DNA from 4 places in the Thiomonas sp. X19 genome. Region 1 is predicted to be linked to each of the others. Evidence: predicted binding sites of a transcription regulator. Region 1 holds the regulator's gene; each other region holds the start of a gene.
The links. Region 1 encodes sigma-54, which starts transcription at its own class of promoters, with help from an activator protein. Its sites were predicted from a motif close to TGGCANGNAANCTGCTTT; they were not measured.
Positions count from the first base shown of each region.

Region 2: a site for sigma-54 is predicted at 1,889-1,906, ahead of THIX_RS19545 (CmpA/NrtA family ABC transporter substrate-binding protein). Genes of this name have one in related genera too.
Region 3: a site for sigma-54 is predicted at 1,664-1,681, ahead of THIX_RS19620 (CmpA/NrtA family ABC transporter substrate-binding protein). Genes of this name have one in related genera too.
Region 4: a site for sigma-54 is predicted at 2,014-2,031, ahead of urtA (urea ABC transporter substrate-binding protein). Genes of this name have one in related genera too.

Region 1 covers NZ_LT605203.1:537,644-541,335, forward strand. Annotated here, with positions in the region: gene lptB (LPS export ABC transporter ATP-binding protein) at 1-696, shown strand, start outside; gene THIX_RS02595 (RNA polymerase factor sigma-54) at 732-2,207, shown strand; gene rfaE2 (D-glycero-beta-D-manno-heptose 1-phosphate adenylyltransferase) at 2,281-2,793, opposite strand; gene THIX_RS02605 (chloride channel protein) at 2,993-3,692, shown strand, end outside.
Region 2 covers NZ_LT605203.1:4,012,203-4,015,894, forward strand. Annotated here, with positions in the region: gene ureG (urease accessory protein UreG) at 1-322, shown strand, start outside; gene THIX_RS19530 (sirohydrochlorin chelatase) at 385-765, shown strand; gene THIX_RS24410 (hypothetical protein) at 794-916, opposite strand; gene THIX_RS19540 (ANTAR domain-containing response regulator) at 1,063-1,722, shown strand; gene THIX_RS19545 (CmpA/NrtA family ABC transporter substrate-binding protein) at 2,096-3,382, shown strand; gene ntrB (nitrate ABC transporter permease) at 3,464-3,692, shown strand, end outside.
Region 3 covers NZ_LT605203.1:4,029,751-4,033,442, forward strand. Annotated here, with positions in the region: gene THIX_RS19605 (acyl-CoA dehydrogenase family protein) at 1-353, shown strand, start outside; partial or broken gene THIX_RS24995 (rhodanese-like domain-containing protein) at 531-614, shown strand; gene THIX_RS25000 (rhodanese-like domain-containing protein) at 931-1,341, shown strand; gene THIX_RS19615 (rubredoxin) at 1,415-1,633, shown strand; gene THIX_RS19620 (CmpA/NrtA family ABC transporter substrate-binding protein) at 1,746-3,134, shown strand; gene ntrB (nitrate ABC transporter permease) at 3,145-3,692, shown strand, end outside.
Region 4 covers NZ_LT605203.1:4,004,007-4,007,698, forward strand. Annotated here, with positions in the region: gene urtB (urea ABC transporter permease subunit UrtB) at 1-596, opposite strand, end outside; gene urtA (urea ABC transporter substrate-binding protein) at 731-1,972, opposite strand; gene ureA (urease subunit gamma) at 2,336-2,638, shown strand; gene THIX_RS19490 (urease subunit beta) at 2,652-2,960, shown strand; gene THIX_RS19495 (urease subunit alpha) at 3,175-3,692, shown strand, end outside.

The DNA of each region.
Region 1 (3,692 bases):
CGCCAGGTGGTGCGCGACGTGAGCCTGGAGGTGCGCGGTGGCGAGGTGGTCGGGCTGCTTGGCCCGAACGGCGCCGGCAAGACCACCTCGTTCTACATGATCGTCGGCCTGGTGCGGGCCGACGGCGGCGAGATCCACCTCAACGGCCAGAACATCACGCATCAGCCGATGTACCGGCGCGCGCGTCTGGGCCTGTCCTACCTGCCGCAGGAAGCCTCGATTTTTCGCGGCCTGTCGGCGGCCGAAAACGTGCGTGCGGTGCTGGAACTGCAGCACGACGCCGAGGGCCGTGCCCTGAAAAAGCCCGAGATCGAAGCGCGCCTGGGGCAGTTGCTGCGCGAGCTGCATGTGGAGCATCTGGCCGACAGTCCAGCCATCGCCTTGTCGGGCGGCGAGCGGCGGCGGGTGGAAATTGCCCGGGCGCTGGCCACCAATCCCCAGTTCATCCTGCTCGACGAGCCCTTCGCCGGCATCGATCCCATCGCCGTCATCGAAATCCAGCGCATCGTCCAATTCCTCAAGTCGCGCGGCATTGGCGTGCTCATCACCGATCACAACGTGCGCGAAGCCCTGGGCATCTGCGACCACGCCTGCATCATCAGCGAGGGCAGCGTGCTGGCGCTGGGCAAGCCGGACGACATCGTCAACAATCCGGCCGTGCGCAAGGTCTATCTGGGCGAGAGTTTCCGCTTATGAGCGCTCCTGCGTTTCCTTGAGCGCGCGCCAAAACCATGAAGCAGTCGCTCAATCTTCGCCTGTCGCAGCACCTCGCGCTCACGCCGCAGTTGCAGCAATCCATCCGCCTGCTGCAACTCTCCACGCTGGAGTTGCTGCAGGAAGTCGAGCAGATGCTCGAGGCCAACCCTTTTCTGGAGCATGAGGAAGGCGAGGGCGATGTCGAGACGCCCGCCGAGGCGCAAAGCGCGACGGAAGCCGCCGAGGCGCGCAAGGAGGCGAGCGATGAGGCCGTCGAACTCAAGCTCGACCGCGAGGACTGGCAGTCCGGTGCCGAGCAGGGCGAGTGGGATACCGCGCCGGGCGAAAACTGGCAGGGCAGTGGCGGCGAGGCCGACGACGACTTCGACCCGCTGGGCCTGGCGCATGTGGGCACCGATCTGCGCGCCCATCTGCGCGGCCAGCTCGCGGGCCTGGGGCTGAGCGAGGCCGACCGCGCCGCGGCCGAGGCCATCATCGACTCGCTCGACGAAGACGGCTACCTGGCCGAAGGCCCCGAGTTGCTGGGCGCCGAACTCGACGCCGAGGCCGGCGAGGAGGAGCGCGAAGCGCTGTGCAGCGCGCTGCGCATGGGTTTGAAGCTGGTGCAGAGTTTCGACCCGGCTGGCGTCGGCGCCACCAGCCTGGGCGAGTGCATGTGCTTGCAACTCCAGCGCCAAGCCCCCTGCCCGGAGCGCGACCTGGCCATCGCCTTGTGCGCTGGCGGCCATCTGGCCCTGCTGTCCAAGCGCGACTGGAAGCGGCTGGCCCGCGCCCTGCAGGTCGACGAGGCCGCGCTGCGCGAGGTGCAGCAACGCATCGCGCGGCTGGATCCGCGCCCGGGCGCGCGCTTCATGCCGTCCACCGCGCAGGCCGTCACGCCCGACGTCATCGCCATGCGCAGCGGCCGGCGTTGGCGCGCGATGCTCAACCCCGAGGTGCTGCCCAAGCTGCGCATCAACAGCCTGTATGCCGATCTGCTGCGCCGCTCGCGCGACGGCGCCGGGCTGTCGGGCCAGTTGCAGGAGGCGCGCTGGTTCGTGCGCAATGTGCAGCAGCGCTTCGAGACCATCGAGCGCGTGGCGCAGGCCGTGATCGAGCGCCAGCAGAACTTTTTCAGCCATGGCGAGCTGGGCATGCGCCCACTGGTGCTGCGCGAAATCGCCGATGAGCTCGGCTTGCACGAGTCCACCATCTCGCGTGTGACCACGCAGAAATACGTGCTCACGCCGTTCGGCACGTTCGAGCTGAAATACTTTTTCGGCTCGGGCCTGTCCACCGATACCGGCGGCAACGCATCGAGCACCGCGGTGCGCGCCATCATCCGCCAAATGGTGCAGGACGAGAACCCGGCGGCGCCGCTCTCGGACGGCGAACTCGCCGAGCGCCTCGCCGCCCAGGGCATCACCGTGGCGCGGCGCACCGTGGCCAAGTACCGCGAAGCCCTGCGCATTCCGCCGACGGCGCAACGCAAGAGCGCGTCCAGCCCATAGGGCCGTGCGCGGGCCCCGTGCGGCGGACTCTGCATCCGCACCCCGATGCGTGACGCGCCCCCGTGAGGCGGGTTCAGCCTTCCCCGCGAATGCGCCGCACCAGCGCCGTGGTAGAGCGGCCGGCGACGAAGGGCAGGATGCGCACCTCGCCGCCCCAGCCGCGCACCAGCGGGGTTTCGGGCAGGGTCGCGACGCTGTAGTCGCCGCCCTTCACATAAATCTCGGGGCGCACCAGCCGCAGCAGCGCCAGCGGCGTGGCTTCGTCGAACAGCACCACCAGGCTCACGCTTTCCAGCGCGGCCAGTACGGCGGCGCGATCGTCTTGCGGGTTGAGCGGGCGCTCGGGGCCCTTGCCCAGGCTGCGCGCCGAAGCGTCGGAGTTCAGCCCCAGCACCAGACTGGCGCCGAGCGCGCGCGCCTGTGCGAGGTAAGTCACATGGCCGCGGTGCAGGATGTCGAACACGCCGTTGGTGAACACCAGCGGGCGCGGCAGCGCGGCCAGGGCCTGCGGCAATTGCGCCGGCGCACAGAGCTTGCGCAGAAAGGCCGGGGCGGGGGGTGAGGTGGATGCGGGGCTGCTGGACATGGCTGGCATTGTCGCAAAGCCGTCCGTGCGGGCGGTACGAACCCGTTCGCGGCAACGCGACCGCCAGCTGCCAACCACGACCATCCGCGAGGACCCGCGATCGGTCGCGCGTCCTCGCGGTGGAGCGCTTGTTGTCGGCGTTCACCAAACTTCACCGCTCTGGGGCGTGCGAGCCGATACCATTTCTGCAACCTTTCCCTTGCGCAGCGGCGATGGCCTGCCGCGCCAGCTCGTCATGTCCGAATCCATCTCGAACCGCTTCCACGCCTTGCTCGTCCATCTGCGCCTGGGTTTAGACCCGATGGTGCCGATGATGCTGGTCGCGGCCATCATCGGTTTTGTCGCCTCGGTGGCGGTGGAGGGCTTCCGCCAGGCGATGTACGCCATCATCCGCCTCTACAGCACGCACGAGCATCTGGTCACCGCTGCCGCCGGGCTGCCGCTTTGGCAGCGGGCCGTCATTCCAGTGATTGCCGCGGTCGTCGGCGGGCTCATCATGTGGGCCGGGCAGCGCTGGATCAAGCGCCCGCGCGGGCCGGAGTACATGGAGGCGGTGCGCGTGGGCGACGGCCTGCTGCCGGTGGTGCCCAACCTGATGCGCACCGCCTCGTCGCTGGTGGCGGTGAGCGGCGGCATCACCATCGGCCGCGAAGGCACGATGATCCAGTTCGCCTCGCTGGTGTCGTCCTTCATCGGCCGCATCGGCCGCGCCGACCCGGCGCACCAGCGGCTCATCGTCGCCTGCGGTGCGGCAGCGGGTTTTGCCGGGGCGTATCACGCGCCGATCGCCGGCACCCTGTTCGTCGCCGAAATCATTCTCGGCGGCCTGCAGCTGCGCGAAATCACCGCTGTGCTGGTGGCCGCGGTGATCGGGGAACTCACCACCCAAAGCCTGTTCG
Region 2 (3,692 bases), 3.5 Mb from region 1:
GTCCGGCGGCGACAACCTCGCCGCCACCTTCAGCCCGGAACTGAGCGACCTCACCATCTATGTCATCGACGTCGCCGGCGGCGAAAAAATCCCGCGCAAGGGCGGCCCCGGCATCACCAAGAGCGACCTGTTCGTCATCAACAAGACCGACCTCGCCCCCCATGTTGGCGCCAACCTCGACGTGATGCGCGCCGACACCGTGCGCATGCGCACGGGCGCAAGCGGCCTGCGCCCTTTCGTGATGACCAATCTCAAAACCCTGGAGGGGCTGGACGCGGTGGTGCGCTTCATCGAAACCAAGGGGCTGTTGCAAGTGGCCTGATGCAACGCGAACCACGCAACAGCCTTGGCGCTGCGCCCCATCCCCCGCCCAACCCATCGCACATGAACACCACGACACCCCGCCTGCTGCTTCTCGCCCACGGCTCGCGTCAGCCGGAATGGGCGCGGCCTTTCGAGGCTGTGCTCGCCGCCGTGCGCGCCAGCCGGCCCGAGTTGCGGGTTGAGCTGGCCTATCTCGAATCCATGCAGCCATCCTTGGCGCAGGCGCTGCTCGAGGCGGGCGCGGCGGGCTGCACGCAACTGCATCTCGTGCCGCTGTTCCTCGGCGCGGGCGGTCATTTGCAGCGCGACATTCCGCAAGCGGTGCGCGATGCCCAACTACAGCACCCCCATCTCACGGTGCGCGTTGCGGCCGCGGCTGGCGACAGCCCGGACATCGTCGCCGCGCTGGCGGCCTACGCGCTGCGTTGCGCGCAGGGCTGAGCCGAGGCGGCGCACTGCGCAACAGGCCCTAGCGGTCGATCGACGACAAGAACCGGCGCAACTCCGGGGTCTGGGGCGAGGCGAACAACTGCTCGGGCGCCCCCATTTCATGAATGCAGCCCGCGTGCGTGAAGGCCATGCGGTCAGACACTTACCCATCCATCGCCGTGCCAGGGTCTTGAGGTCCGGCGAGGAAAGAAGCCGGTTTCTGCGCGCTCCGAGACGAGCAAACTCCAGACTGTCCACCGATGCGCCCGACAGCGGCAGGGCACGGAATTTGCTCGCGTGAGCCGTGCCATGGCCCGCTCTCGCCCCCCAAGCTCTGCTCCCCACATCCTGCAGCGCACCCTGAAGGTTGCCGTCATTTCGCCCGACCCCGCGCTGGGGAAGGACGATGCCGACCACCAGCGCCAGGCGCAGCGTTGTGCCGCGCTGGTGCATGGACTGCAGGATGCGGGCTACGAGGTGGTGGCGGTGCTGCCGGCTTCGCCCGACCTGGACGAGCGCATCGCCGCCGCCGCGCCGGACCTGGTCATCGTCGATGCCGAATCCGGCGTGCGCGACTTGCTGGAGCATGTGGTGCTGGCCTCGCGCGACACGCCCCGGCCCATCGTGCTGTTCACCGACGACGACGACACCGGGACCGCCCAGCTCGCCATTGCCGCCGGAGTCACCGCGTATATCGTCGACGGGCTCAAGCCCAGCCGCGTCAAGCCGGTGATCGAAGTGGCGCTGGCGCGCTTCGAGCGCGAGCAGGGACTGCGCGCCGAACTCAGCGAGGCACGGCTTCAACTCTCCGAGCGCAAGCTGGTGGAGCGCGCCAAGGGCATCGTGATGCAGCGCCAGGGCTGCAGCGAGGAGGAAGCCTTCGGCCGCATGCGCAAACTGGCGATGGAGAAAGGGCTGAAGCTCGCCGAGGTGGCGCAGCGCATTCTGGACACGGTCGGGTTGATCTGAACGTGGCGCACGCAGGCAGCGGTTGCCGATACCCATAGGAGTTGGCACCAGATGCGAGCATTCTCGCCTGCGTCGGCGCACTCGCACAGTGCGGCGCACCACAAACGACCGCCGCAAAAGCTGGGCAGATTCGACCTTTCCCTCTGAAGCCGGCGGTTTGACGGCCTGGCACGCCTATTGCGTGTAACCAGACGTAGGCCAATGGCGGCTTATGCAGGGACTTCCGGTTGCCGGCGTCTCCCCTCCGGTTTTGGCAACGATGCCTTCAAGAGCACCACGGTTGTGGCTGCGCTTGAGGGCTTTTTTTTCGACCGTCATGCTCGACCGCCCGACTCAACCGCTCCTCTCGACCCGACCCATCACAGGACCTTTCATGCGCAAACCCGAAGACGCCACACCCAAGACCGATGCTCCGGCCCAGCCCGCCCGTCGCGCCATCATGAAGTCCGGGGCTGCAGTTGCAGTCGCCAGCCTGTTGCCCGGGCTGCAGTCCCAGGCGCGCGCGGCAGGAACCGGCTTCGGCAAGCCCGAAATGGAAGAGGTCAAGATCGGCTTCATCCCCCTGACCGACTGCGCCCCCATCGTGATGGCGGCGGTGCTGGGTTTCGACAAGAAGTACGGGGTGAAGATCATCCCGAGCAAGCAGGCCTCGTGGGCTGCCGTGCGCGACAACCTCGTCACCGGCGGCATTCAGATGGCGCATGTGCTCTATGGCCTGCCCTATGGCGTGCAACTCGGCGTGGGCGGGCCGAAAAAGGACATGGCCATTCTGATGGGCCTGAACCGCAATGGCCAGGCCATCACCCTGGCCGATGCGCTGGCCAAGGAAGGCATCACCACCGGCCCGGCGCTGGCCAAGGCCATCGCCGAAAAGAAGCGCACCTACACCTTCGCCCAGACCTTTCCCACCAGCACCCACGCCATGTGGCTGTATTACTGGCTGGCGACCTACGGCGTCAACCCGCTGAAAGACGACAAGGTGATTACCGTGCCGCCGCCGCAGATGGTGGCGAACATGCGCGTGGGCAGCATGGACGGCTTTTGCGTCGGCGAGCCGTGGAACGCGGTGGCCATCGAGCAGAAGATCGGCTTCACCGCCGTGACCAGCCAGGAGATTTGGATGGATCACCCCGAGAAAGTGCTGGGCACCACCGCCGAGTTCGTGCAGCAGTACCCCAACACCACCAAGGCGGTGATGGCCGCGGTGCTGGAAACCTGCCGCTGGATCGACGCATCAAGCGCCAACCGCACCAAGATGGCCGAAACCATCGCCGCGCCGGGCTATGTGAACACGCAGGTGGAAACCATCCTGCCGCGCATCCTCGGCCATTACACCAACGGCCTGGGCAAAAGCTGGGACGACAAGCACCCGATGACCTTCTATGAAGACGGGCAGGTCAACTTTCCCTGGCTGTCGGACGGCATGTGGTTCCTGACCCAGTTCCGCCGCTGGGGCCTGATCAAGACCGACCCCGACTACCTCGCCGTGGCCAAGGCGGTGAACCGGGTCGATCTTTACAAGGACGTGGCCGCCGAACTCAAGGTGCCGGTGCCTGCCGGCACCCTGCGCAGCTCCAAGCTGATCGACGGCGTGAGCTGGGACGGCAAAGACCCGAAGGCCTATGCCCGCAGTTTCAAGATCAACGATCTGGCCACTTGATGGCCCGGGCGCCGCGCGGCATCGCAACCGCCCGGCGCCCCACCTGAAACGCAACGCATGACGATGAAGCAGGAGTCCAGCATGAACACCGCAGTCCTGTCCGGCGCCGCCGGATTCAACCCCGAACCGCCGGGCGAGAGCATCGCGCTCGACGCGCAAACCGCGCGGACCGCAGCGCATGCCGAACCCGCCTCGGCTGCCACGGCAACTTCGAGCCGCAGCAAGTTCGCCATCCGCCCGATGAGCGCGGACGACCGCAAGCGCGCGCGCAACCGCCGGATCGTGCTGGCGCTGGTGGCGCCGCTGGCCG
Region 3 (3,692 bases), 3.5 Mb from region 1:
ACCGCACCCACGCCCATGTCAACCGCCACCTCGACGACCAGGAGGACGAACTCGCCGCCGAGTTCGCCGTCCTGCGCGAAAGAACCGCCGCCGCAGCGCGCACGCTGCAAGCCAACCCGCTGGCCGACATCGTGCTCGACATCCTGAAGCTGCGGCTGGCCGGTGGCGAACTGGCGTTGCGCGCGGCGCAAAGCGCGCTGCTGCACCTGGGCGCCAAGGGATATCTGCAGAAAAGTCCGGCCCAGCGCCGGGTGCGCGAGGCGTATTTCGTCGCCATCGTCACGCCCGCGACCAAGCATCTGCGGCGCGAAATTGCCCGGCTGGAATCCGGCCAGGCTGTGTGTGCGGCTTGACGTCGCGCCAGCCGCTGCGTCCCGCAAGTCATCGCACCCCACCCACGGCATGCCCGCACCCATCCCCCAGCCGCAGGCCCGTTTCCTCCTGCCGCGAAGTCAACCCAGAAGTCCATCATGAACGCGCGCATTCTGATTTCCCCCGCCGATCTGGCCGCAGCGATGAAGACCGGGCCCATGGTCATCATCGACACCCGTGACCCCGAGGCCTACGCCAAGGGCCATCTGCCGGGCGCGGTGAACCTGCGTGACATCCTCACCCACCTGGCCATCTCCACGCCGCAAGGCCGCCAGGAACTGCAGCAACGCTTCGCCGACGAATTCGGCGCCGCCGGGCTCTCGGGGGCGGAGACAGCCGTGTTGTGCGGGGAGTTCGACGAACAGCGGCTTCGGCCAGTCCTGCCGCGGCTATTTCCTGCTCACCGACCTCGGCTGCCCCAAGGTGAAGGTGCTGCATGGCGGTTATGCGGCATGGGCCGCAGCGGGCATGCCGGTGAGCCTGGACGCCCCCACGCCCAAGGCGGCGACCTTCCCGCTGAAGGCCAGCGCGGCCGCGGTGATGATCGACAGACACCAGATGCTGGCCGCGCTCGACGACCCCTCCATCGTCATTCTCGACGTGCGCGATGTCGACGAGTGGGTCGGCACCAGTTCCTCACCCTATGGCCAGGACTACTGCCCGCGCAAGGGCCGCATTCCCGGTGCGCGCTGGCTGGAGCGGTACCGCATGACGAAGCCCATGCCGCAGGGCCAGATGTTCAAGGAGCCGGAGGAAATTCTGGCCGAATGCGCCACGGTGGGCATCGCGCCGCAGTCCACCGTCCACCTCGACTGCTTCAAGGGCGCGCGCGCCTCCAACACCGACCTGGCGCTGCAGCCGGCGGGAGTGAGGAAGGTGAAGAGGTACTTCGGCTCGTGGAACGAATGGTCGCGCGATCCGTCCCTGCCGATCGAGACCGGCATGCCCGAAATGGCCGCTGCCGCGTGAAACTTGCCGAATCGGCCGGGGCTTGCTTCAGCCCCGCGCCGATCCCGTTCCATCACCCCTGCATCTGCCGACCATGAATCTCGAACGGACTCCCACCGTGGCCGAGGCCGCATCGCCCCACACCGCCGAGCAGCAATGGGTCTGCATGGTCTGCGGCCTGGTCTACGACCCGGCCGAGGGGCTGCCCGAGGACGGCATTCCACCCGGCACGCGTTTCGAGGACATTGCCGACGACTGGTACTGCCCCGACTGCGGCGTGACCAAGGCGGATTTCGAGCCGCTGGTGTTTTGAATGGCTGCAAGCCACCAAGCCTGCACGCCTTGGCACGCAACTTGCAACACAACGTAACGTCAGCATCACGGCCCGACATGCACCCATCCACATTGACTCCAAAGACCCAGCCATGAGCGTTCACGACGACCCTTTCAACCCCTATGTCCGTCTCGGTGGTTGCTGCTGCGGCCGCCATGCCCCGCAAGCCGCGCACGACGCCGATGCCGATGCTGATGCTGATGGCCAGATCGATGCCACCGATGTGCGGCAGTTGAGCCGCCGCGCCATCGAAACCGCGGTGATGCGCGCCATGTTTCCGAATGACGGCGAGCGCCGCCGCTTCCTGCGCGCGGTGGGCCGCAACACGGCGCTGGCCGCGCTGTCGCAGTTGGTGCCCTTCGGCGCGCTGGAAGCCATGGCGCAGGAGACCAACGGGGCGCTGGAGAAGAAGGACCTGAAGGTCGGCTTCATCCCCATCACCTGCGCCACGCCGCTGATCATGGCCGACCCGCTGGGCTTCTACGCCAAGGAAGGCTTGAACGTGCAGCTGATGAAAACGGCCGGCTGGGCCTTGATTCGCGACAAGGTCATCAATGGCGAATACGACGCCAGCCACATGCTGGCGCCCATGCCCATCGTCATCTCCATGGGGGTTGGCTCGAACGCCATGCCGCTGAACGTGATGACCATCCAGAACATCAATGGTCAAGCCATCGTGCTGGCGCTCAAACACAAGACCAACCGCGACCCGAAGAACTGGCAGGGCTTCAAGTTCGCCATCCCCTTCGACTACTCCATCCACAACATGCTGCTGCGCTACTACCTGGCGCAGGCCGGCCTGGACCCGGACCGCGACGTGCAGCTGCGGGTCGTGCCGCCGCCCGACATGGTGGCCAATCTGCGCGCCGGGAACATCGACGGCTTCCTCGGCCCCGACCCGATCAACCAGCGCGCGGTGTACGACGAGGTCGGCTTCATCCACCTGCTCTCGATGGAGATTTGGAACGGCCATCCCTGCTGCTCGTTCAGCGTGCCGACCAGGTTCATCCAGCACAACCCCAACACCTTCGCCGCCTTGTACCGCGCGATCCTCAAAGCCAGCGCCATGGCACACGAGCACAAGAACCGCCCGCTGATCGCCAAGGCCATCGCCCCCGCCAAATACCTGAACCAGCCCGAGATCGTGGTGCAGCAGGCGCTCACCGGCACCTTCGCCGATGGACTCGGGAATGTGCGCACGGTGCCCGACCGTGTGGATTTCCAGCCTTTCCCCTGGTACTCCATGGCGATGTGGATCCTGACGCAGATGCAGCGCTGGGGCTATGTGAAGGGGGCGGTGAATTACAAGGGCATCGCCGAACAGGTCTACCTGCTGACCGATGCGCGCAAGCACATGCAGCAGCTCGGCATGAACCCGCCCGCCACCGACATGCGCAGCTATGTGGTCATGGGCAAGACCTTCGACCCCGCCAAGGCCGCCGCTTATGTGAACAGCTTCCCCATCCGGCACACGGCCTAGGAGCGCAGCCATGAGCGCCACCCCGCACATCGGCTTGAAGGCGGCCTTGCTCAGCCTGCTGCTGTTCGCCGCCTTGCTGGGCGTCTGGCAACTCGCCACGCTGCCCAAGGCATCGAACCTGCCAGCAGGGGTGAGCGCCGAATACGCCGCGCTGATGGGCCAGGGCGCGGTGAAGTCCGGCGGCTTCCCGACGCCGGCGCAAGTGGGCGCCACGTTCGTGAAGGAACTGCGCGACCCGTTCTACGACCACGGCCCGAACGACAAGGGCATCGGCCTGCAACTGGCGTATTCGCTGGCGCGGGTGGCGGCGGGCTTCGGCCTGGCGGTGCTGGTGGCGCTGCCGCTGGGCTTCGTCATCGGCATGGTGCCGCTGCTGCGGCGGGCGCTCGACCCCTTCATCCAGGTGCTCAAACCCATCTCGCCGCTGGCGTGGATGCCCATCGCCCTCTACACCCTGAAGAACGCCAATGTCTCGGGTGTGTTCGTCATTTTCATCTGCTCCATCTGGCCCATGCTGGTGAACACCGCCTTCGGCGTGGCATCGGTGCGGCGCGACTG
Region 4 (3,692 bases), 3.5 Mb from region 1:
TTGCTGGCGGCAAGGTCTTGCGCCGCGCTCAGGCGCTCGGTGGCGTTCTTGCTCGTCAGCAGAATGGCGGCGTGCAGCAGTTGCAGCCGCTCCAGAATTTCGGGGTCTTTCTCGGTTTTGAGGGCTTGTTCCACCAGACCGCGATCCACCGAGGTCGGGTCGTCCTGCAACTGCTGCACGGCCTTCAGGCGCAATGCACGGTCGCCGGAAAACAAGTCCAGCGCGGCGCGGGCGGACTGCAGTTCCTTGCGCACATAGTTGTTGTTGATCACCGCCTGCGCGTTGGCGCTGGGCGTCACTTTCCGGCCGGTGGCGAGGTCGATCCAGTCATCCCCCCGCTGCACCTGCACCATGCTGCCGTCGATCTGCACCTCGTTGTTCAGCAGCTTGTGCAGGAAGTTGGCGAGCCGCGGATCGGGGCGCCCCACGGCCTGGTGCAAAGCCGCCATGCGGGAGTCGGTATCGCCACTGGAAATCGCCATGGCCTCCTGCGGTGTGAGGGCGTGCGCCAGGGGCAGCAGACCCAGCAGCAGCAGGCCAAAGGCCGCGCGAAGCCAGGTGCCGGGGAGGTGCCACAAGTTGCGCGGGTTGGTCATGGAGCGGAGGGCAGGTTTGATGCAGGGCGGCGCTTGTCAGGCTCCCCCTCCCGTCCTCCCCACAGTGGGGGAGGAGCTTTCACTCCCTCCCCACGGCGTGGGGAGGGCTGGGGAGGGGAAGTTTTTTCAGGAACTCAGGCGTTCTTCGGCTTGGGGATGTACGGGCTCCAGGACTCGCCCGGGACCAGGCCCTTGGACTTCCACACCACGTCGAACTGGCCGTCTTCGCGAATCTGGCCGATGAACACCGGCTTGCTCAGGTACTGGTTCTTCAGCACCTCGACGGTGTAGCCGTCCGGCGCGGCGAACTTCTGGCCGATGAGCGCCTTGCGCACGGCGTCGGTCTTGGTGGACTTGGCCTTCTCCACCGCCTGCTTCCACATGTGGATGCCAATGTAGGAGGCCTCCATCGGGTCGTCGGTCACGGGGTAGTCCTTCAGGCCCTTGGTCTTGACCCAGGCCTGCCACGACTTGACGAACTTGGCGTTGGTCGGGTTCTTCAGCGACTCGAAGTAGTTCCACGCCGTGAGCTGGCCCACCAGCGGCTTCAAGTCCATGCCGGCGATTTCCTGCTCGGCGATGGAGAAGCCGACCACCGGAATGTCGGTGGCCTTGATGCCCTGGTTGCCCAGCTCTTTGTAGAACGGCACGTTGGAGTCGCCATTCACGGTGGAGATGACGCAGGTCGGCCCGGCCGAGGCGAATTTCTTGATGTCGGCGACGATGTTCTGGTAGTTGCTGAAGCCGAAGGGGGTGTAGACCTCGGCGATGTCGGCGTCCTTCACGCCCTTGGAGTGCAGGAAGCCGCGCAGGATGGCGTTGGTGGTGCGCGGGTAGACGTAGTCGGTGCCCAGCAGGAAGAAGCGCTTGGCACCGCCGCCGTCCTTGCTCATCAGGTATTCGGTGGCGGGAATGGCCTGCTGGTTGGGCGCCGCGCCGGTGTAGATCACGTGCGGGTTCTCCTCCTGGCCCTCGAACTGCACCGGGTAGAACAGCAGGCCGTTGAGTTCGTCGAGCACCGGCAGCACCGACTTGCGCGACACCGAGGTCCAGCAGCCGAAAATGGCGGCCACCTTGTCCTGCGAGATGAGCTGGCGCGCCTTCTCGGCGAACAGCGGCCAGTTGGAGGCTGGGTCCACCACCACCGGCTCGATCATGTGGCCGTCCACGCCGCCAGCGGCGTTGATCTCGGCGATGGTCATCAGGTCCACGTCCTTGAGCGCGGTCTCGGAAATGGCCATGGTGCCCGAAAGCGAATGCAGGATGCCGACTTTGATCGGCGCCTTCTTCGATGCGATGGCCGGGAACGACAGGCTGCTGGCTGCGGCGGCGGCGACGGTGGTGCCGACGGTTTTCAATGCGGTACGACGATCCATGTTGAAACTCCCTCCGGTGGATGCGAAATGCAAGCACCACGTCAGCAAGTCCCGTGCCACATCGGAATAACAGTTGTCCTGCAAGGGTCAAGCGGCATGCCCAGCCCAGGCAGGCGCGCCACGGCGACCAGGCTGCAATTCGGTGCGCATGCACCAGCCCGCGCACCGGCCGGATGCACCGCTTTGGTGTGTTGTCTTGCGCATCAAGGGCATAGCCGCCGTGAAACGCCGGCAACGCATGGGTATGGTTTTTGCGCAGATCTTGCTGCGCCCCTTCCAACGGCCGATTCACCTTCGCTGGCCTGCGGCACGGCCCGTGCGCGCCGCTAAGCTGGCGACACACCCACCAAGAACCGCAAGCCCATGGACCTCACCCCTCGCGAAAAAGACAAGCTGCTGATCTTCACCGCCGGCCTGCTGGCCGAACGCCGCAAGGCGCGCGGGCTCAAGCTCAATGCGCCCGAGGCCATCGCCTACATCACCGCAGCGGTGATGGAAGGCGCACGCGACGGCCGCACCGTGGCCGAACTGATGAGCCATGGCCGCACGCTGCTGACCCGCGACGAGGTGATGGACGGCGTGGCCGAACTCATCCCCGACATTCAGGTGGAAGCCACCTTCCCCGACGGCACCAAACTGGTGACCGTGCACCAACCCATTGTCTGAAACGGAGCCGCGCATGATCCCCGGAGAAATTGTTTGCGCCGAAGGCGACATCAGCCTCAACCCCGGCCGCGCCACCATCACCCTGTTGGTGGAGAACAGCGGCGACCGCCCGATTCAGGTCGGTTCGCACTACCACTTCGCAGAGACCAACCCCGCCCTGCGTTTCGACCGCAAGGCCGCACGCGGCATGCGCCTGAACATCGCCAGCGGCACCGCGGTGCGCTTCGAGCCGGGACAGCAGCGGACCATCGAACTCGTGGCTTTTGCAGGCGAGCGTGTGGTCGTTGGATTTCGGCAAGGCGTGATGGGCAAGCTCGACTGATGCCGAGCGATGGCATGCAGCGCGCCACAAGACTCCCCACCCCAGCCCTCCCCGCCAGTGGGGAGGGGCTCTCGTTTCCATTCCGTTCGTGGACGAGGCCTGGAGGCACATGCTTCTTTTCGTGCAGCCCGTTCTCACCTCCCCCACCTCGTGGGGGAGGCCGGGAGGGGGAGAGCGCGGTCCAACAACCTGAGTTTCTGAAAGCAGCGCAACCATGTCCAAAATTTCCCGACGCGCCTATGCCGAAATGTTCGGCCCCACCGTGGGCGACCGCGTGCGGCTGGCCGATACCGAGCTGTTCATCGAAGTGGAAGACGACCACACCCTGCGCGCCGGCGGCTATGGCGAGGAGGTGAAGTTCGGCGGCGGCAAGACCATCCGCGACGGCATGGCGCAAAGCCAGCGCACCCGCGCCGAGGGCGCGATGGACCTGGTCATCACCAACGCGCTCATCCTCGACCACTGGGGCATCGTCAAGGCGGACGTGGGCATCCGCGGCCAGCGCATCGCCGCCATCGGCAAGGCCGGCAACCCGGACGTGCAGCCCGGGGTGGACATGATCATCGGCCCGGGCACGGAAATCATCGCCGGCGAAGGCATGATCCTCACCGCCGGCGGCATCGACAGCCACATCCACTTCATCTGCCCGCAGCAGATCGAGGAAGCCCTGATGTCCGGCGTCACCACCATGCTCGGCGGCGGCACGGGGCCGGCCACCGGCACCAACGCCAC